3 regions of the Bradyrhizobium sp. UFLA06-24 genome follow, and region 1 is predicted to be linked to each of the others. Evidence: predicted binding sites of a transcription regulator. Region 1 holds the regulator's gene; each other region holds the start of a gene.
The links. Region 1 encodes LexA, which represses DNA repair genes until DNA is damaged. Its sites were predicted from a motif close to TGTTCNNNNTGTGTTCNG; they were not measured.

Region 2: a site for LexA is predicted at 5,166-5,183, ahead of IF809_RS00225 (ImuA family protein). Genes of this name have one in related genera too.
Region 3: a site for LexA is predicted at 6,153-6,170, ahead of IF809_RS18220 (ATP-dependent helicase). Genes of this name have one in related genera too.

Annotation. Positions count from the first base shown of each region.
Region 1 is NZ_JADFUE010000031.1:15,962-23,181, reverse strand. It holds gene IF809_RS23420 (hypothetical protein) at 1-16, shown strand, start outside; gene IF809_RS23415 (molybdopterin molybdotransferase MoeA) at 174-1,385, shown strand; gene lexA (transcriptional repressor LexA) at 1,562-2,263, shown strand; gene IF809_RS23405 (hypothetical protein) at 2,433-2,627, shown strand; gene IF809_RS23400 (hypothetical protein) at 2,837-3,271, shown strand; gene IF809_RS23395 (ComEC/Rec2 family competence protein) at 3,282-5,561, opposite strand; gene IF809_RS23390 (DUF2171 domain-containing protein) at 5,660-5,893, opposite strand; partial or broken gene IF809_RS23385 (nuclear transport factor 2 family protein) at 5,984-6,369, opposite strand; gene IF809_RS23380 (glutamine--tRNA ligase/YqeY domain fusion protein) at 6,379-7,220, opposite strand, start outside.
Region 2 is NZ_JADFUE010000001.1:43,701-50,920, forward strand. It holds gene IF809_RS00215 (error-prone DNA polymerase) at 1-2,972, opposite strand, end outside; gene IF809_RS00220 (DUF6504 family protein) at 2,969-4,477, opposite strand; gene IF809_RS00225 (ImuA family protein) at 4,395-5,084, opposite strand; gene IF809_RS00230 (hypothetical protein) at 5,342-5,488, shown strand; gene IF809_RS00235 (DUF6894 family protein) at 5,514-5,735, shown strand; gene IF809_RS00240 (hypothetical protein) at 5,887-6,789, opposite strand; gene IF809_RS00245 (DNA-binding protein) at 6,895-7,155, opposite strand.
Region 3 is NZ_JADFUE010000020.1:94,193-101,412, reverse strand. It holds gene IF809_RS18240 (response regulator) at 1-485, shown strand, start outside; gene IF809_RS18235 (ATP-binding protein) at 482-1,795, shown strand; gene IF809_RS18230 (LLM class flavin-dependent oxidoreductase) at 1,865-2,890, opposite strand; gene IF809_RS18225 (NADPH:quinone oxidoreductase family protein) at 2,987-3,967, opposite strand; gene IF809_RS18220 (ATP-dependent helicase) at 4,024-6,081, opposite strand; gene IF809_RS18215 (TMEM175 family protein) at 6,206-6,808, shown strand; gene IF809_RS18210 (YciI family protein) at 6,817-7,203, opposite strand.

The sequences.
Region 1 (7,220 bases):
TGTCGAAGATTTTTGACAAGACCGGCGTCAGCCGGCAGGCCGAGCTGGTGCGGCTGTTGATGCAGAAGTAGCTCACGTCAGCGCCCGCTTACCATTTTGCCTCGCGGCGCGCTCTCGGCTAGAACGCTTGCCGCAACGTGATCATTGCCTCGCCCAAGCAGGAGCTTTCACCCGTGGCCCTCATGCCGGTTTCCGACGCGCTCGCCGCGGTGCTTGGCGGCGCGGAGCCGCTGCCGGAAGAAATGATTGCCCTCGATGAGGCCTTCCATCGCGTGCTTGCGCGCGATGTCGCGGCGCGGCGCACGCAACCGCCGCAAGCGATGTCAGCGATGGATGGCTATGCCGTCCGCGCGGCAGACGCGGCAAGGGTGGACGCGCAGCTCACCGTCATTGGAGAGGTCGCGGCCGGACGGCCCTTCGCGGGAGCTGTCGGCGCTGGTGAAGCGGTACGAATCTTCACCGGCGGCGTCGTTCCCGATGGCGCGGACGCCGTCGTCATCCAGGAGGACACGGTCACAGACGGCAAGCGCGTCACGATCAAAGAGGCTGCGACTCGCGGCCGGCACATCCGCCCCGCAGGCATCGACTTTCACGAAGGCGACGTGCTGCTCCGTCAGGGGACCCGATTGACCGATCGCGGGCTCGCGCTCGCAGCCGGCATGAACCACCCGCAGCTTCCCGTTCGCCGCCGTCCGAAGGTCGCGATCCTCGCCACCGGCGACGAGCTGGTGATGCCGGGCACCACCCCCGGTCATGGCCAGATCGTCTATTCCAACGGCTATGCCCTGCACGCGCTCGCCCGCAGCGAGGGCGCCGACACAATCGACCTTGGCGTCGCCGCCGATACGCTCGAAGCCACCACCGCGGGCATCCGCCGCGCGCGCCAGTCCGGCGCCGACATCCTGATCACGACCGGCGGCGCCTCGGTCGGCGACCACGATCTGGTGCAGCAGGCGCTCCAGGACGAAGGCACCTCGATGGCGTTCTGGAAGATCGCGATGCGGCCGGGAAAGCCGATGATGCACGGGCGGCTCGGGGCCATGCGCGTGATCGGCCTGCCTGGCAATCCCGTGTCATCCTACGTGTGCGGTTTCCTGTTCATGGTGCCGCTGATTCGCGCGCTCTCAGGCCATTCGCTGGTTCATCACTGCCGTGAACGCGCGGTGCTCGGGCGCGATGTCCGCGCCAACGACCAGCGCGAGGATTACCTCCGCGCGCGTCTCGAAGTACGCGACGATGGCACGCTCATCGCCGTTCCCGTCGATCATCAAGACTCCTCGCTGCTTGCGAATCTCGCTGCGGCACAGGCACTTCTCGTGCGCCCGCCGTTCGCGCCCAAGGCCGAAGCGGGAGCGCCTTGCGAGGTGCTGCGACTGCCTGTTTGAACACAGAGTTCGCAACCGTTCCGCGAACTTTGTCGCGTTCACGGTAAATTAAGCAGTTGCGGAACATGTATCGAACATATAGTGTCCGTTCATGATTTGTTTCGAGCATGTAACGGCTTGTCGCTGACTTCAGCGTCTCGGAATCGAACGACATCGTCAGGGGGATTTTGGTCGAGATGTTAACGCGCAAACAATACGAGCTCCTGCGGTTCATCAGCGAGCGGCTGAAGGAAAGCGGCGTGCCGCCCTCCTTCGACGAGATGAAGGACGCGCTCGATCTGCGTTCGAAGTCGGGCATCCACCGCCTGATCACCGCGCTCGAGGAGCGTGGCTTCATCCGCCGCCTGCCGAACCGCGCCCGCGCGATCGAAGTGATCAAGCTGCCCGAGCTCCAGGCCGCCGCCGGCAACCGCCGCGGCTTCACCCCGAGCGTGATCGAGGGCAATCTCGGCAAGGTGCGCACGACATCGAGCCCGCCCGCCGACGAGGGCGAGCGCCCCGTCGCAGTGCCGGTGATGGGCCGCATCGCGGCTGGTACGCCGATCGAGGCGCTGCAGACCCGCAGCCACACCATCAGCGTCCCGCCGGACATGCTCGGCGCAGGCGAGCACTACGCACTCGAAGTGCGCGGCGATTCGATGGTCGATGCCGGCATTCTCGACGGCGACATGGCGCTGATCCAACGCAACGAGAGTTGCGACACCGGCGATATCGTGGTCGCGCTGATCGACGACGAGGAAGCCACCCTGAAGCGCTTCCGCCGCCGCGGCGCCTCCATTGCGCTCGAGCCGGCGAATGCCGCCTATGAAGTCCGGATCCTCCCGCCCAACCGGGTGAAGATCCAGGGCAAGTTGATCGGGCTGTACCGGAAGTACTAAGCGCTCTCGCGCGAGCAAACGATGGAGCGGACGATTGTCCGCTCCGGCTGTATAGTCTTTCTGGTTTTGCACAGATTATCCGGCCATCTCTCCAGCGCTAAATCCTCGGCAGGCTGCAACGAAGCGAAGCCTTCATTGCTTCAAAGGCCTTGAGACCGAGGAGACCACCATGCGCAAGATCATCCTGAGCACCGTCACGACCGCGCTGATCGCCGCGTCAGCGCCGAATGCCTTCGCCGCGCAACCGCAGCATCACCTCCGCAAGGCGCAGCAAGCGACAAGCCAGCAATCCCGCAACGCCCTCAACTCCGTCCAGCAGTCGGCCTGGCCATATTCGGGCTGGTCGGCACCGGCCGGACATTGATGCTGCGGATATTGATGCAGAAGGTCCGCCGAATGCACCGGAGCAGGCTTTGTTCCTAGGCGTTCGGGAAAGATATTGTGATTATCGCCAGCGGACCCAAGCCGCAGATTTGCCTACAACCAAGCAGAGCCTCGCAGACTTACACTCTGATAGAGGCCTGTGCCTCCAGGACAGAGGCGCGGGTTGCTATCCTGATAGAGGAGCACCCGATGTGTGACTATAGCCTGCATGCCGTCGCAACGCGTCCCGCAGAAGTCGGCGAGACGATCGTCACGACAACATTCCGCGGCACCTCGACACGCGGCTTCGCCTCCGAAGCCGACATGTCCGTCGCGGTCTGCCTGCTGCCGGGAACGGAGCTCGCCTTCGCCGATAACGTCCGCTACGACAACAGGTGGATCTGGACGCGCACCGTCAACTCGCGCGTCGGCAAGTTCGGCAAGATCGATCCGCACGTTCCCGATCGTCATCACGACGCGATCGAATTCCCCGATGGCAAATATGTCTTGGTGACCCAGCTCGTCGAAGGCCAGCGCGCCACCGTTCTGCAACTGCCCGTGACCCAGCCGCTCGGCGAGCGCGAGCACAAGCCGCAGATCATCGCCGACAGTCGTCCGACACCGCCGCGTCTGCCGATCGGCTGAAAGACCGGTTTTAGTCCTCGGCCTGGAAGTCGGCCTCCGACGGAGTTGCGTCCCGAGCGCGTGGCGCCGCCGACCGTGGCATGAGGGTCAGTTCGAAATCTCCTTCGCCGGCTGCCGCCGGCGACCAGGGGCGGTTTGCGCCCCTCGCCCTTACCGACTGGACCGCGAAACCGTCGCCGCGCTGCGTCAGCGCCAACGCGCCTTGTCGCGCAAGACGCGGCCGATCGACCACCATCGCGGCGCAATCCGGCGGTGCCGGCCTTGATGTCACCACCAGCGCGGCCCGAGTGCAATCATCGGCCAGCGCATCGCTGTGCAGCGCCAGCGCGATCATGCGACCATCGGCGAGTGGCGCCACGCAACCGGACTCGTCGCACGACACCCCGTCACCGAGCGCGGCACTGCCGGCATCGCGCGGGTCAGCGTCGGCCGCGAGCCACTCCTTGAGCAGAAAAGCGTCCTTGTTCGTCCTGATCAGATGCAGCTGCCCGTCCCTGCCCCGCACCGCGACGTTCTGGCCGTTACCGGCAACGAGAATGTCGGGCTGCCGAACCGACAGGGCCCAGATCGTTGCCGCCACGAGCACGAGCGCACCCGACCAGCGCAGCGGCGTGCGCAGCAGGCCCATCAGGACGAGGCCGAGGCTCGCAGCAACCAGCGGCGCAGTACCGAAGGCGGCGACATGGCCGACCGCGCCTGGCAATGCCGCCACCCAGCGCGTGACCACAATCATCCAGTCGATGCCAATCCCCATCAGCCACCAGAACACACCGTCCAGTCCGAATGGTGCTGCGAGCAATCCCAACAGCCCGGCCGGCATCACCAGCGCGGAGACCACCGGCATCGCAGCGAGATTGGCGAGCACGCCGTAGGGCGTGACGCGATGAAAGTGAAAGGCGGCGTAAGGCGTAGTGGCGAGCCCCGCGATCATCGAGGCCATGAACAACATCGCGATCTCGCGGCCGCCCCACAGCGCGATCCGCGCAGTCGTCGAATGATCGGGAGATGCAAACAGGTTCGGCATGCCGATCTGCACCAGCGCCACCAAGCCGAGCGTCGCGGCGAACGACATCTGGAAGCTCGGATGCACCAGCGCTTCCGGTGCGGCCGCGAGCACGATCAGCGCAGCCACCGCCAGCGTGCGGAACGTGATGGCGCGGCGATCCACCATCACCGCGATCAGCACCACCGCGGTCATGAAGAACGATCTCTGGGTTGCGACCTCCGCGCCCGAGAGCAGCAGATAGAATGCGGACGCGGCCAGCGCGGCTGCGGCCGACCATTTCTTGATGGGAAAACCGGCCGCAAGGCCCGGGATCAGCGCCAGCAGCGCACGAACGGTGAAGAACACGACACCGGCGACGACGGCCATGTGGTAACCGGAAATCGAGAGGACGTGGCCCAGCCCGGAGATGAACATCGCGTCGTTGACGGGCGTGGTGATCGCATCGCGGCGACCGGTCAGGAGCGCGGTCGCGATCGCCCTGTTGTCGCCATCGAGCGTGGCACGAATGCGTGCGTCGATCGCATCGCGCAGGCCCTGCATGAAAGCGGAATAACGCAAGCCCCAGCCGCCGACATCGGCAGGGGCGGACACCGTGATTGCGCCCATCGCAAAGCCGGACGCGCCGATGCCCTGGAAGAACATGTCGCGCGAAAAGTCGTAGCTGCCGGGCCGCAGCGGCGCGAGCGGCGGCATCAGCCGCGCCTTCAACTGCACGAAGCTGCCGACATCGGGCGCCGTCCCCTTGCGCACGGAGAGGCGGACGCGATCGAGCGTAACGTCGCTGCGCTGGGCCTCCATCGCGGTGACGCGCAGCACGAAGAGGTCGGTGCGTTCGCGGATGTCGCGGGTCTCGACGAAGCCCGACAGCGACACCGAATAGAGCGGCTTTGCGAGCACGGTGTGGGCGATGCGTGCTGTCTTCCAGGTCGCCAGGGCAAAGCCGGCCGCGACGGCTGCGATCAGAATCGTGGGTGCAAACAGCCGGCTCCGCCGCAACAGGATCGCACCAAGCGTCAGCGCCAGAGCCGTGGTCGCGGCGACCCACAGCACCGGTTCGTGATCGGCGGCAAAGTAGAGCGCGATACCGCAGCCGAAAGCGATGGGCACCCACGGGAACAGCCGCCCGGCGCCGGCTTCCGCCTTAGCCCATTCCCGCAGCGTCCCGACGATTGCGGGCCAGGCGCCAAAGCCCGCCGGCACGAAGCCGCCGGCCGATGCGATCCGGCCTGCCGGCCAGGTCCCGGCCAGACCCTGAGAGCGTACGGACCGGCCCTGCTCCGCCATTCCCCGGCAACCCCTGCGATATTAGATGGGCGCAGAGACTACCGGAACGTGCAGGCCGCCGAATAGCGGTACGGATCAGGAACGAAGGCGCTGGGTTTCTACTTTTCCTCTTCCATCGTCACGGCCACCTCGGCGTTGGCCGACAACCGAACCTTGTTGCCCTCGACCCCAGCGACGAGGCCCTTGTCGATGAAATGGTGATGCCCCTTGTGGCTGCCCTCGCCGCTGTCCTTCCTGGTCAGCTTGATGCGGTTGCCCTCGACGCGATCGACGGTGCCGACGTGAACGCCGTCGGCGCCGATGACGTCCATATGCTCTGCGATGTTCTGCATGGGTGGTGTCCTTGTTGGGATCCACGCCCAACGCAGCGGAGGCAGGTTCGTTCGCTCACGGGAATGACGATACCGTGTGCCGCCCCCGCGTCAGATCAGCGGTTCCTTCGCCGAGGCGTGGTGATTGACGATCTTCCAGTCGCCATCCTCGCGCATGATGACCCAGCTCATCTTGACGGCGAGACCGGAACGCTCGCCGGCGAAGCCGAACGTGATGTTGGCGCCCATGTTGATGAGGTCCGGCCCCGCCTGCGCCGCCTCCACCTCGGAGAACGCGCGCTCGGCTTGCGCCAGCGCGGCAGGCCGTTGAAATAGTCTGCGACGCCGTCCCTTCCCCGATAGAGTCTTGGATTGGAGCCGAAGAAGAATGCGTTCTTCGCATAAAGCGACGACAGTGCGGCCGCATCGAGCGTCGCGAAGCCGGCACACCATTTCGCGATGATCGCGGAAACGATGGCGTCAGCCTCACTGCTCATGCTCGCCTCTCAACCCTTGGCGACTTCCTTGGCGAACGTATCGCGCAAGCCGATGGTGCGCGAGAACACCGGTCTGGCGGGCGTCGAGTCCTTGTCGCGCACGAAGTAGCCCTGGCGCTCGAACTGCATCGGCTCGGTCGAATTGCTCTCGGCAACCGAGACCTCGACCCGCGCGTCGGAGAGGATCTCCAGCGAGCTCGGATTGAGGTCGGCCGTGAAATTCGAGGCGTCCGGGCTTGGATTGGCGAACAGCTGGTTGTAGACGCGGATCTCGGCGGGCACGGAGGTTGCTGCCGGCAGCCAATGCATGGTCGCCTTGACCTTGCGACCGTCAGGCGCGTTGCCGCCCTTGGTCGCGGGATCATAGGTGCAGCGCAGCTCCACCACCTCGCCCTTGTCGTTCTTGATCACGCCGGTGCATTTGACGAAATAGGCGTAGCGCAGCCGCACCTCGTTACCCGGCGACAGGCGGAAGAACTTCTTGGGCGGGTTCTCCATGAAGTCGTCCTGCTCGATATAGAGCTCGCGGCCGAAATTGATCTTGCGCGTGCCGGCGCTGGGATCGTCGGGATGGTTGATCGCCTCGAGCTCCTCGCTCTGCCCTTCCGGATAGTTCTCGATCACGACCTTGAGCGGCTTCAGGACCGCCATGCGGCGCTGCGCCGTGCGGTTCAGCTCCTCGCGGATGCAGAACTCCAGCATGCCGACATCGACGACGCTGTTCGCCTTGGCGACGCCGATGCGCTTGACGAATTCGCGCAAGGCCGCCGGCGGCACGCCGCGGCGGCGCATGCCCGCGATGGTCGGCATGCGCGGATCGTCCCAGCCCGCGACATGGCCGTCGCGAACGA
Region 2 (7,220 bases), on a different contig from region 1:
GTGCGGCGTAACCGGTCGAACACCGAGGGCCAGACGATAAGATTGGCAATGTCCGTCTCGTCTTCCAGCGTAATGAACATGACGCCTTTTGCCGATCCCGGCTTCTGCCGGACCAGCACAAGGCCGGCGACGGAAATTCGCGAGCCGTCCTTGGCCTGCTGAAGGTCTCGACAAGGACTGACTGAGCGCCGGGTCAGCTCTTGGCGCAGGAAGGCGAGTGGATGGGCGCGTAGCGTCAACCCGTGCGAGCGGTAGTCCTCGACCACTTCGCGCCCTCTGGTCATTGGCGGCAGCTCGACCGCGGCTTCGTTGATCTCGGGCTGGATGCCCTGCTCGCGCCGATCGGCCTCGGCAAACAGGGGCAAGATGTCTGAGCGAAGCGACTTGATTGCCCATGCGGCTTCGCGGCGGCTGATCTTCAACGACTGGAAGGCGTCTGCTTTCGCCAAGCGCACCAAAGATCCGGGATGCAAACTGGCGCGCCGGGCGAGCTCGAGAATGCTTACGTAGGAACGATCGTGCCGCGCATCGACCAGCCGCTTGCCGTCAGTCTCGGCCAGGCCGCGTGTCATACGTAGGCCAAGTCGAACGGCGCGCCGATCGTGGTCCAGCGGCTCTAGCGTACAGTCCCATTCCGAAGCGTTCACATCGATCGGCCGAATGACCACGCCATGATTCCGAGCATCGCGGACGAGTTGGGACGGATCATAAAAGCCCATTGGTTGCGCATTGAGGATCGCGCAGCAGAACACATCGGGATGATGGCATTTCATCCAGGAGGAAGCATAGGCGATCAGCGCGAAGCTGGCGGCATGGCTTTCCGGGAAGCCGTAAGAGCCGAAGCCTTCCAGTTGCTTGAAGGTACGTTCAGCGAACTCCTGGTCATAGCCATTATCGATCATGCCGGCGATCAGCTTGTCGCGGAATTTGTTGACGCCGCCGGTGAATTTGAATGTCGCCATGGCACGGCGCAACTGATCGGCTTCGTTCGCCGAGAAGCCGGCCGCAACCATCGCCACCTGCATCGCCTGCTCCTGAAAGAGCGGCACACCAAGTGTCTTGCCAAGGACTTTTTCGAGTTCAGGCCTGGGAAAGACAACCGGCTCCTTGCCTTCCCGACGGCGCAGATAGGGATGCACCATGTCGCCCTGAATGGGACCAGGCCGTACAATCGCGACTTCAATCACGAGATCATAAAAACGCGTCGGCGCCAGGCGCGGCAACATTGCCATCTGGGCGCGGCTTTCGATCTGAAAGACGCCCACGGTATCGGCCTTCCGGATCATCGCGTAAGTAGCGGGATCTTCGGCCGGGATCGTCGCCAGATCGAGATCGATGGCCTTGGACGCCTTTAGCAGATCGAAGGCGCGTCGCATGCAGCCCAGCATGCCGAGACCCAGCACATCCACCTTCATGAATTTCAGCGCGTCAATGTCATCCTTGTCCCACTCGATGACCTGCCGGTTTTCCATGGCGGCCGGTTCGACCGGCACCAGCTCATCAAGGCGGTCCAGCGTCAGCACGAAGCCACCCGGATGTTGCGAGAGATGCCGTGGCGTCCCCATCAGCTCTTTCGCAAGGCCTAGCGTCATGCGCAGGCGCCGGTCGGTCGTGTTGAGGTTCAGCTCCTTCAGTTCGGCGTCCGACACACCCTCATCGCTCCAGCCCCAGGTCAGCTTTGCAAGTGCTGCCGTGATGTCCTCCGGTACGCCGAGCGCCTTGCCGACTTCGCGCACCGCACCGCGCGCGCGATATCTAGTCACTGTGCAGGTCAGGGCGGAGCGGGTCCTTCCATAGGTCTCATAAATCCACTGAATGACCTCTTCGCGCCGTTCGTGCTCGAAATCGACGTCAATATCGGGCGGCTCGCGTCGCTCCTCCGAGACGAAACGCTCGAACAGGAGCCCCTGACGGACCGGATCGATCGAGGTGATGCCGAGCACGAAACACACAGCTGAGTTGGCCGCCGATCCGCGCCCCTGACAGAGAATGCCCTTTGAGCGGGCAAAGCGAACGATGCTGTCGACCGTGAGAAAGTAAGGTGCGTACTGCACCCTCTCGATCAGGTTCAGCTCATGTCGCAGCTGCATCGCGACATTATCCGGCAATGTCTCCGGATAGCGTTGCGCGGCACCTTCCCATGTCAGCTTCTCAAGTCGTTCCTGAGCCGTAAGCCCATCTTCGAGGACTTCCGTCGGGTAGCTGTAAGTCAGCTCATCGAGGGAGAACGTGCACCGTGCCGCAATTTCTTCCGTCCGGCGGATGGCGTCCGGATAGCGGCGAAACAGCCGCTTCATCTCATCAGGCGCTTTGAGAAAGCGGTCGGTGTGCTTTTCCTTCAGGAAACCGGCCCTGTCGATGGTGGTCTTGAGGCGAATGCAGGTGACGATATCCTGAAGAAGCCGTCGTTCAGGTGCGTGATAGAGAACGTCGCCGGTTGCCACCGTTGGCACCATGGCCCTGCTCGCAGCCTGTGCAATGGCTTCCATGTGCGCAGCGTCGCGCGGACGAAAGCGGCGGGTGAGGGCGCAATAGGCGCGATCGCCGAATGCGGCGCGAAAGTTCTTCAGCTCGTCCGGCAAGGTGTCGTGCGGCTTATCGGTGACAAAGATTCCGATCAGCCCCTTGCACCATTCCTCGACATCCCTGAAGGTGAGGGCGCATCTGCCTTTACCGGCCCTGCTCTTGCCTAAGGTCAGAAGACGGCACAGACGACCGTAAGCCGCTCGATCGGTCGGGTAGACAAGGATCGAGGGGAAATCCTCGAGATCGAGCCGGCAGCCGACGATCAGACGTGTACCCGTCACTTTCGCCGCTTCATAAGCGCGCACGATGCCGGCAAGCGAATTGCGGTCGACGATACCAATGGCAGAAATCCCGAGGACAGCCGCCGCTGCGAACAATTCTTCGCAGCTCGATGCCCCGCGCAGAAATGAAAAATGGCTGGTCGCCTGCAACTCGATGTAGCTCATGCTTCACCGATCCCGTGCAGCCACCAGCGGCCACCTTCCGAGGCCGGCGCGTCGCGGAACAGCCAGAAGCGCTCACCCTGTACATTTTCGACGCGGTAATAATCGCGTTGCAGGCCAATCTCCTGATCGCTCAACCACCATTCGCCGAGAATGCGCTCGGGCCCGTCAGCTTTCGTGATCCGATGGCGGACTTTACGCCAGACAAAGAAACGTGGTGGTGCATCCGGAATTTCCGCCACCGCATTGATGATTTCGGGCGGCGTTAGAAGACGGGACGGCCGCGGCAGATCGTCCGGCCAGTTCGCACCGCCTGACTTCGCCATGGCCGGCACGCGCTTGAGCGACCTTTCAGGAATGTCACTTTCGACCGGCACCACCCGGAAGACGCGCTCAGCGCCCAGCTTGACGCGCAGGCGGTCGACCAGATCGCTCACATCGATGTCTTCGCCTGGCTTTCCGACATGCGCGCCGACCATCTGCTTTTCGGTCTGTGCCTCGATCCATGATGCCGTGAGAGTGGCCTCTTCGATGCCAAATCCGGGATCGACGAGTACCAGACGTTCGCCGAGCAGCTTTGCCAAATGCGGCGCATTACGATTGGGGCGTGATGTTCCAATGCGGACTGCCTGCGCAATATTGTCCACCCGCATGAAGACGAGATCGAGCCGGCGCGCGCCCACGCCCCGCCGCTCCAGATCTTCAGCCAGGCTCTGGCACAGAATGGCGATGACGCGCTGCAAATCTTCCGGGTCACCGAGCGGCTCGGCAAAGCGCATCTTGCTGCGCGGCACTTCAGGTGGCACCAGTGCCGTCAGCACTTCCGCAGACGCACCAAGCGCCTGGTCCATCCGCAGAAGCACTTCGGCACCAAATCGCGTGCGCAACCCGCCGCGCGGCTTGGTCGCCAGTTGCGCGATCCGCTCGATACCAACATCGCGCAGGCTCTCGACAATCGAGCGGTCAAGGCGCAGCGCTTCGACTGGCAGCGCGCCCAATACGTCCGACGCCCGGCCAGGTGCGACGATCTCCTCTTTCGAGAAACGCGCGGCCGCCCATGCGCAGGCTGGCGTATCGGCAACAGCCACACGCGCTTCGATGCGCGAGCCCGTCATGCGCGCCTTCAGATCCTGCAAAAGCGCGGCTTCCCCCTTAAAGAGGTGCGCTGAGCCTGCGACATCGATAAACACGCCATCGGGTGGATCAGGCGTGACCAGGGGCGAATAGCGCGTGCACCAGAGCGCAAGCCGCGCAAGACCCGCCTCATCTTCCATTGGCATCGCATCCTGAATGACGAGATTGGGTACCAGAGACTGCGCGTGCGCAATCGTCATGCCTGGCCGCAGCTTCAGGCGCCGCGCTGCTTGATCCACTGCCGCAATCAGACGCTGGTTGCCCTGCTGACTGGCGGTGATCAGCGGCACCTCAGGCGGTGGCAAGCCGCCATTCCTGCGGCGCAGGCGATCGGTCGCCCAGCTCGGCAGGAACAGCGATACGACCCGACGCATCGCAGGCCTCCACCGTCCAGGAGTTAGCCTCGGCGCCGCGGCAGCGCAGCAGATCCAGCTGCCAGCGCGCGCGTCCCATATCAAAATCGATCATTGGTCCAGACGGTGCCGCGCTGATACGCCAGCGCGAGAAGCTCGCATTGTGCTCATCAGCTTTCGGACCCGAGCGGCGCAACACAAAAGCAATAACGCCCGACGCTTCTGCCGCCAGTTGCAACCGCCGCGACGGGGTGAGGGGAAGCCTGACGAGTTCGCCCACGACACCAGCCAGACCACCGTGCCGTAAGCCCTCTTCCATGGCCGGCAGAACTTCCGCGTCCTTCCAGGTCTCGCAGTAGATCACGCGGTCCGGATGAAGGCCGACGCGGGCGAGCGCTGGCGCGAACAGGTCCCGACTATGCAGACACCAGATGACCGGACCCGGCAGTCGCGCCAGCACGCCAGCCGCGAACAAAGCTGAGAGGGAAGCGCGGGCGCCATCGGTCCCCTGCTCACAGATTTCATGGAGTGCACCGAGTGCCAGACCGCCACCCGGCAGCCAGCGATCAATCGCATCAATGCCAAAGGCAAGCGTCTTCCGCTCTTCCAGAGCGTCGCCCATGGCCATCCGGTCGAGCTTCCGGCGGAGCTCGGCGACAGCAGAAGAAGGGCTCGAAGCAGATAGCATCAAAAGGTGACCGGGCTAGAGTAGAACAAATAGAGAACATCAGCCGCGGGCAAGGAGTCAATGAATCTTTTAAGTCATTGAAAGAGGAACATTTTCTTTGGCTGTATTGTCTTACCGAAAGGCGCTGACAGAAAGCCAGGTCAGCAGGCGAGGAACGGCGGAAATGAATGAGGGTTGGTGCTCGAAGGAGCCCTTTCATGGAAAAGCCGACAGCTGAGCAGCTCGCCGAGCTCAAGCGATTGAGCGCACTCGCCCGAACTGACGACTGGTCTGAGATCGTCCAATCCCGAGAAGAAGCCGAAACGCGTATCCGCGATCTAAAAGACAAGGCGAAGATGGAGTGACGCCCTGTCTGCATCTGTGAATCACATGCCGCTGTATCGCTTCCACCTGCTCGGTTCGACCCCAGCCCACGACCTGATCGGCCAGGAGCTTGCGGACGACAGCGCGGCAAAAGACCGGGCGAACTTCCTGGCGCACCAACTGGGCACCGCCAACCCGGACGCTGTGAGGGAAGAAAACTTCATCTCCGTTCGCGACGAATGGGACAAGGAGCTGTTTCAGGTCCCGCTCGCATCCACCACCGTATGAAACGCTCCGCTGAAAATCATATTCCGGAAATGAAAGAAAGGTACGTACCTTCGGTGACACACGCGGACCGAGGGCGCGCTACGCTTCGCGGAGTGCCACGCGCCCGTATAATTCCGCAAGCTGAAATGCACAGCGCGACGCCAAAGCAGTGTCAGTCAGTGTTGAGTTGCCTTGCAAGCTCTGACGCAAGAATGTCGCGCAGCTTTAATTCAGGTAAGTAGTGATCGATAAGCTGAAAATAGATGCCAAGGCGCGTACCGATTGCCGCTGTAACGAATGGCTCGCGTTTGCCGACTCGAGCGATAAGGATAGCTGCCAACCTGATGTTCAGCATCCCGGGCTCTGTCACGCGATTAAACGGCGATGAACCCGCCACGCGAAAAATGGCGCCTCCGCTGAAGCCTCGTATGGACGGCGTCGTCTGCCAGTTTCCACCAACCAGGGCCTGATCCTCATGCGCGAGCAGGATGTGCATCTCCCTCGCAAGTTCAAGGGTTTCATACTTATCGTGGTCAAGCTCCATGGTCGGATAGCGATCGAGCCTTGCACTGTGTCCCTTCGAATTGGATCTGGATTTTGAGACGCGGTAGCCCATCGCCACGTAGAACTCAGGTTTTCGATCGGCAGGCACAATGTCCAGATCCTGCAAATTCAGGAAGCTCGGAACGATCTCCTCCGGGACGTCCGATTTGAAGTGAAAAACCGACGCGTCAATCGGATCATCCTGATGAGAGCCTGAAGGTCCTCTTGCGCTGCTGAAGCGGTCCCCTCCAAACAAGTGAAGCCTGTCACCATGTCCGAAGTTGAGCGGATGGCTTCCGATCCGGTCAAAAACGTGTGACGCCGACAGTCCGAAGAACTGATTTTCTATCCTGAGTAAAACGCAGGAGCCGACATGCTCTACGGCTCCTGACCGCTCGTTCAATGCATAAACGGGACGTACCGCATTGTCCTTTGTTGCAGCCTGATTATGGGCAACAATAGCTTGCTGACTATACTGGCTAGCAATTGCAGATATGAAGGGATCACTGAGATCGATTTTCGACCTGGACATTCTTCAGTCGTCGCTCCCGTGCAGGTTTGAATTTCATTGGCTAGCAATAGCCGAAAAACCAATCATGCGCTTGGTCTTGAGGCCACCCATCCCTGCGGACATGTCCTAATCGTTCGGGCCAAGCGCGCGGTTTTCCTGGCTCGATATGAATTCGAGCAATTTTGATTTGCGCGCGCAGAGCAAAGATCCAAGCCGGAAGAGCGGAAGCCGGCTCGACTGAGCCAGGTGATACACCTTCCGACGATTGCGACCGCGCTCATCATCACTCGTTCCGCGAAAGAGAAACTCGGCGATGGCGTCGGCCCCTTCAAGGATGTCGTTGGCGAGATCAAGCTCGGTTTTCTGCGGGACTGCTTCTGTCTGCATGTCTCCTCCCATTGCTGATGTCCCCACCCTCAGGACGAAGGGGGCCGTCGCGACAGGCAATTTCC
Region 3 (7,220 bases), on a different contig from region 1:
TGGACCTGTTGCGGAAGCTGCGGGGCCGGGGCGATATCACTCCCGTTCTTCTTCTCACCGCGCGCGACAGCGTGGGCGACAAGGTGTCGGGATTGGATTCCGGAGCCGACGACTATCTGGCCAAGCCGTTCGATCTCGACGAGCTCGCGGCTCGGCTGCGCGCCATCATCCGGCGAGAGAGCGGTCGCGCGGCGCCGACGTTGACGCATGGCGCCATCGTGCTCTCGCCAGCGGATCTCTCGGCAACTCTTGCCGGCGAGCCGATCAACCTTTCGCGGCGCGAGTTCGCGATTCTTTCCGCATTGATGGAGCATCCGGAGCAAGTGCGCTCGCGCTCCGAACTGGAGGAGCGTCTCTACGGCTGGCAAGAGGACGTCGAGAGCAATGCGGTCGAGGTCCATATCCACAATCTCCGCAACAAGATCGGCAAGGATGCGATCCAGACCTTGCGAGGCATCGGCTATCGCATGGGAGCGATCCGATGAGATCTCTGAGATTAAGATTGTTCGCGACACTGATCGCGGCGACCGGCATCGTCTGGTTGGCCGCGGTGGTCTGGATCTACGCGGGAAGCCGCGACGAGGTGGAGCATGTGCTGGACACCCGTCTGCAGGAAGCGGCACGAATGGTCGCTTCGCTTGCCTCCGGCTTCGACACCCTTCCGGCCCATTCGGCATCGGCCACTGTCCCGCTGCTCGGAAGCTACGAACGTCAACTGTCGTGCCAGATATGGTCGCTCGATGGGAGGATGGTCGCGAAGTCGAGCGGCGCTCCCGATCAGCAGCTATCGACCGCTTCATCCGGATTTTCGGATCGGACGATCGATGGCGAGCCGTGGCGCGTCTTCACGGTGGAAGACGCCGACCGCAATCTGCGGGTCATGGTGGGCGACCGGGTCGGATTGCGCGAGCGCCTGGTGACCGATCTCATCAAGGGACTGATGCTGCCCGCACTCCTGATCGCGCCGCTGCTCGGCGCGGCGATCTGGGCGAGCGTCGGGCAGGGTTTGAGGCCACTGCGGCGGATGGCACAGGACCTCGGCGCGCGGGAGCCGAATGACATGCGACACGTCGAAGTCGAGCAGGCGCCGACCGAGGTGAGGCCCCTGGCGATCGCCCTCAATGGGCTCCTCACAAAGGTCGAAGCAGCCCGGCGGCACGAACGAGAGGTGACGGCGTTTGCGGCGCATGAATTGCGCACGCCGCTGGCCGGCCTGAAGACGCAGGCCCAGGTGGCTTTGGCAGCTGACGATCCGAAGGTGGTGCGCGGTGCGCTCGAGCAGATTGTCGCTGCGGTCGACAGGAGCGCGCGCCTGGTGCGTCAACTGCTGACGGTCGCGAGACTGGACTCCGAAACCGTCGACGCTCCGCTGGCGCGGGTCGCGGTGGGGCCACTCCTGGAGGAGATCGTCGCCGAGACTCCGAAACACCAGGGAACGACTGTCACGATCGATGATAGTGTTCGCGCGATGGTGCTCACCACCAACGCCGAATGCCTTCAGCTCGCATTGCGCAACCTGCATGAAAACGCGGTCCAGCACACCCGAAACGGGCGCATTCTTTGGTCGGCGGGATCGTGCGCCATCTCGGTGGAGGACGAGGGGCCCGGCATTCCCAGCGACGAGCTCGACAAACTTGGCAACCGCTTTTTCCGCGGAAGGTTGAGAAGCCCGATCGGAAGCGGACTCGGGCTGGCCATCGTGAAGCTCGCGGTGGCGAAGATCGGCGCTCAGGTCACGATCTCCAATCGGGAGGGCCGCAGCGGTACAAGGTCGGAATTGACCTTCCCTGCCTGAAGCGCAAATCCGGGAGGGCTGCCGCGCCGCAGCCCGATAGGGCGTAAGCGGGCTTGTCGCCAAACTACCTCACATCTCCCGCACCATCGGCACTACCTTCCGCCCGTAGAGCTCGATGCTCTTCATCAGCTTTTCGTGCGGCAACGGTCCTGCCGAATACTTCAACTGAAACCGCGCAATCCCGAGCGCCTTCGCGGTCTTGGCGATCTTGCGTGCGACCGTCTCCGGCGAGCCGACATAGAGCGAGCCGTGCTCGGCCTCGCTGACGAATTCATCGCGGCCCATCGGAGGCCAGCCGCGCTCGCGGCCGATGCGGTCGCGCATCGCCTTGTAGTCGGGCCATAGCTCCTCGCGCGCCTGCTCGTCGGTTTCGGCGACATAGCCGGGCGAGTGCACGCCGATCGGCTGGGCGGGGCGGCCGAACTCCTTGAAGGCGCGGTGATAGAGATCGACGTAAGGGGCAAACCGCGTCGGGTCGCCGCCGATGATCGCGAGCATCAGGGGCAGATCATAATGCGCGGCGCGCACCACCGATTGCGGGCTGCCGCCGACGCCGATCCAGGTCTTCAGCGTGCCGTGCTCGACGGGCGGATAGACCAGCTGATCCTTCAGCGCCGGACGCAGCTTGCCCTGCCACGTCACGGGCTTCTGGGACAGCAACGCGGCGAACAGGTCGAGCTTCTCCTCGAACAGCTCCTCGTATTTGCGCAGGTCGAAGCCGAACAGCGGAAAGGATTCCGTGAACGAGCCGCGGCCGAGGATCACCTCGGCGCGGCCGCCCGAGAGCGCATCCAGGGTCGCAAACCGCTGGAACACGCGAATGGGATCGTCCGAGCTCAGCACCGTCACGGCCGAGCCGAGATGGATGCGTTTGGTGCGTGCCGCGATCGCGGCCAGCACCGTCTCGGGCGAGGAGATCGCAAAATCAGAACGGTGATGTTCGCCGAGCCCGATGAAGTCGAGGCCGATCTCGTCGGCCAGCACCGCCTCGTCGACGACATTGCGGATCACCTGCGCATGCGGAAGCATGCTGCCTGAGGCGTCCTTCGTGACGTCGCCAAAAGTATCCAGTCCGAATTCGAGCGGTGCGATCATCGATCAGATCTCTGTGGGGAGGATCGACCAGATTTAATGGACCGCGCCCAAGCGACAAGGCGGCATTCGGAAATGCTCGGTTTCCGTTTGTGAGGCCTACGGCGCGATCCGCACGACCATCTTGCCGAGCGCAGAGCGCGTCTGCATCGTCCTGAACGCCTCGCGGAAATCCTCGAGCGCGAAGACGTGGCCGACCACGGGCTTCAGCCGGCCGTCGGCGAGCCAGCCCGTCAACTGCGCCATCAAGCGCTTCTGCAAATCGGGCTCGCGTGTGGGGATTTGAGCGAGATCGACGCCGAGCAGGGCGCCGCCTTTCAGCAACGGCAGATTGAACGGCAGCGCGGGGATCGCACCGCCGGCAAAGCCGACCACGAGATGGCGTCCGCGCCAGGCGATGGAGCGAAACGCCTGCAGCGAGATGTCGCCGCCGACGGGGTCGAAGATGACGTCGGCCCCGTGTCCGTCCGTCAACTGCTTGAACGTGTCGCGCCAGTCCGCTTGCGTATAATCGATCAGAGCGTCGGCGCCATGCGCCCGCGCGAATTCGCGCTTCTCCGGCGTCGATGCGGCTGCGATGACCCGAGCGCCGAGCAGCTTGCCGATCTGCACGGCCGCGGTGCCGGTGCCGCCGGCTGCTCCCAGCACGAGCAACTGCTCGCCCTCGCACAACATGGCGCGGGCGCTCAGCGCGTAGAGCGCCGTCAGATAATTGGCGCGAAACGAGGCGGCGACCTCGGCTGCGACACCGTCCGGCAAGGGATAGACCACCTCAGGATGAACGACGATTTCCTCGGCGAGCGCACCCGACCGCGTCATGCCCATCACGCGCATCCCGGCTTCATAGCCGCCCGGCCTGCCTGGCGCTTCGGCCACGATGCCTGCGAATTCGGTGCCGGGAATGAAGGGCAGGGGATCCCTGGTCTGATACCGCCCCTCGACTTTCAAACCGTCGACAAAGCCGATCCCCGCCGCCTCCACCCGGATGCGCAACTGGCCGGGCTCCAAAAGCGGAGACGGAACGTCCTTCAGCTCGATCTGATCGATAGGCGCATATTGCTCGACGACGACGGCTTTCATCTCGGACCTCTGGTGTTGCAGGCATCGTGGCAGATCCCGAGACCGGTTTCTTGCGTCTACCGCCACATCCCCCGCATCCGTGCGCCGATGTCGATCTTCGGACCCTGTGACGGAGCGCGCGGCGCGCCGGCCGCGACCTTCGGCCAGGCGGCGCGCTCGAACAGATAGACGAGCTGCTCCGGGATGAAGCGCGTGCGCGAGGCATAGACGTGGCGGTCGCCCTTGGCGGCCTGGCCGTGGACGAAGAAGCGCTGGGGAACGACGAGATGCAGGTCGTCCTTGGCACGCGTCATCGCGACATAGAGCAGGCGGCGCTCCTCCTCGATTTCGGCGCTGGTGCCGGCACCGAGATCGGAGGGCATGCAGCCGTCGACGACGTTGAGCAAGAATACCGATTTCCACTCCTGGCCCTTGGCCGAGTGGATCGTGGAGAGGATGAGATAATCCTCGTCGCGCAGCGGTGGTCCGGATTTGTCGCTGGTTGCATCCGGCGGGTCGAGCGTGAGCTCGGTCAGGAATTTCTCGCGCGAGGCATAGCCGCTCGCGATCTGCTCGAGCTGCATCAGATCGGCGCGGCGCGTCTCGGAATCCTCGTGGATGCGGTCGAGATGCGGCTCGTACCAGACCCGCACGCGCTCGAGATCCGCAGGCCATTCCGAGTAGCGCAGGTTCTCGACGGTGCGGACGAACTCCGTCCAATCGGTGCCGGTGCGCGGCGGCACGGGAAGTTGGCTCAGCGCACGGAGCGGGTTGGGACTTTCGGCCATCTGGTCGAGCACGCGCTGCGCGGTGGCGGGGCCGATGCCCGGCAACAGATGCAGGATGCGGAAGCCGGCGACGCGGTCGCGCGGGTTCTCGGCGAAACGCAGCAGCGCCAGCACGTCCTTGACGTGCGCGGCGTCGAGGAATTTCAGGCCGCCGAACTTGACGAAAGGAATGTTGCGGCGGGTCAGCTCGATTTCGAGCGGGCCGGAGTGCGAGGAGGTCCGGAACAGCACCGCCTGGTGCTTGAGCAGCGCGCCTTGCTCCCGGTTCGCCAGCACGGCCTCGACGATGTAGCGCGCCTGGTCGGCCTCGTCGTGCACGGTGACGAGCTGCGGCTTCTGTCCGGAGGTGCGATCGGTCCACAGGTTCTTGGTGAAGCGCTCGCGCGCGAGGCCGATGACGCCGTTGGCCGCTGCCAGCACCGCCTGCGTCGAGCGGTAATTGCGGTCGAGCGTGATCATCTCCGCGCGCGGCGAAAAGCTTTGCGGAAAATCCAGGATGTTGCGGACGGTGGCCGCGCGAAACGAATAGATCGACTGCGCATCGTCGCCGACGACGGTGAGCCCGCGCCCGTCGGGCTTCAGCGCTAGGAGGATCGAGGATTGCAGGCGGTTGGTGTCCTGATATTCGTCGACCAGCACGTGGTCGAAGCGGCCGCCGATCTCCTCGGCGATCAGCGGGTCGCTCATCATCTGCGACCAGTAGAGCAGCAGGTCGTCGTAATCGAGCACGTGCTGGGCCTGCTTGGCCTCGACGTAAGCGGCGAACAGCCCTTTCAGCTCGGCGGCCCAGCCGGTGCACCAGGGATAATGCGCCCCTAACACCTTCTCGATCTCCATCTCGGCGTTGACGCAGCGGGAATAGATCGACAGGCAGGTGCCCTTGGCCGGAAAGCGGCTCTCGGTCTTCGACAGGCCGCGCTCGTGCCGCACCAGGTTCATCAGGTCGGCGGAATCCTCGCGGTCGTGGATGGTGAAGGCGGGATCGACGCCGATCCGCTCGGCATATTCGCGCAGCAGCCGGGCGCCGATGCCGTGGAACGTGCCGGCCCAGGTCAGCGCATCGCGCATGATCGCGGCATTGTTCTCGCCCAGCACCTTGCGGGCGATGCGCTCGACGCGTCCGGCCATCTCGGCGGCCGCGCGGCGCGAAAAGGTCATCAGCAGGATGCGACGGGGATCCGCGCCCGCGACGATCAGGTGCGCGACGCGATGCGCGAGCGTGTTGGTCTTGCCGGAGCCCGCGCCGGCGATGACGAGCAGGGGGGCGCCCACGGTCGTGCCTTCGGCCACGCCATGCTCCACGGCGCGGCGCTGCTCCGCATTGAGCGTGTCCAGATAGGTTGCCACGAATCGCCCCGGTGAAAGACCGAGAATCGGCGATCCGCTCACGAATCGCAATGCGGCTGGACGAAACCGCTGAGAACACCTAGGGAAAAGGCGGCCCAAAGTTCCAGCCCTGGAGCACACCGGCATGACCGAGCGCAAGCCCGGGTCCAGGCCCGAACAGTTCGAAATGCGGCGGTTGGAGTCGCTCAGCAATACCATCTTTGGTGTTGCCATGACGCTTCTGGCCTACGACCTGCCCAAGGCTGCGGTGTTCGCCAGCGCGCCCGACTGGAGCGACCTTGCCAAAGTCTATTCCGGCAAGCTCGCGGGCTTTGCGCTCAGCTTCATCATCGCCGGTCTGTTCTGGATCAGCCATCACCGGCGGCTGGCGCGTCAACCCGTGGGGAGCCGCGGGGTCGTGATCCTCAATCTGCTATTCCTGCTCTCGATCGTGCTGCTGCCGGTCACAAACGGCCTGTACATCAATTATACCATGAGCAGCGCCGTTGCCGTGCTCTACGGTCTGCACCTCACTGCCATTGCCGGCCTCAATGGCTGGCTGTGGTGGACGATCCTGGGCGGCTGGGGGCGTGAGACCATTGCCTCCCTGTTTCCGCTGCTCGTGTTCATTCCGGGCACGATCGTCGCGAGCTTTGCGCCTGGGGTCGCGCCCTTCCTGTGGTTCATTGCCTTCGGCGGGCTGCTGATCCGGCGCTTCTATGGACCGTTGGGCGAACCGAATGCATAGGTTTCGTCCTACTTGTCAGCTGCTGTCGCACCGAACCCATCGGCAGGCACGTAAAGCTTGACCGGGCGGATCTCATAGACCGCACTCGGATTGACCGCACGCAGCTTCCGCGCCGCCGCGATCGCCTCTTCATCGCTGTCGTATTCGACGAGATGGAAGCCGAGAAGCTGCTCTTTGGTCTCCGCAAACGGGCCGTCCAGCACGATGCCGGCACCGGGGCCGCGTAAGGTGCGGGCCTTTCTCGTGCCATCCAGGCGGGCGGCCGGTCCGAGGTGTCCGCTGGCCCTCAGGGGCGCCTGAACCTCGATGACTTTGGCCACGACAGCGGCGTCCTCCTGCGGCGTCCACGACAACAGCTCGTCTTCCACGTGGTAGGCCAGGATCGCGTAGAGCATCTTCACCTCGCTTGTTT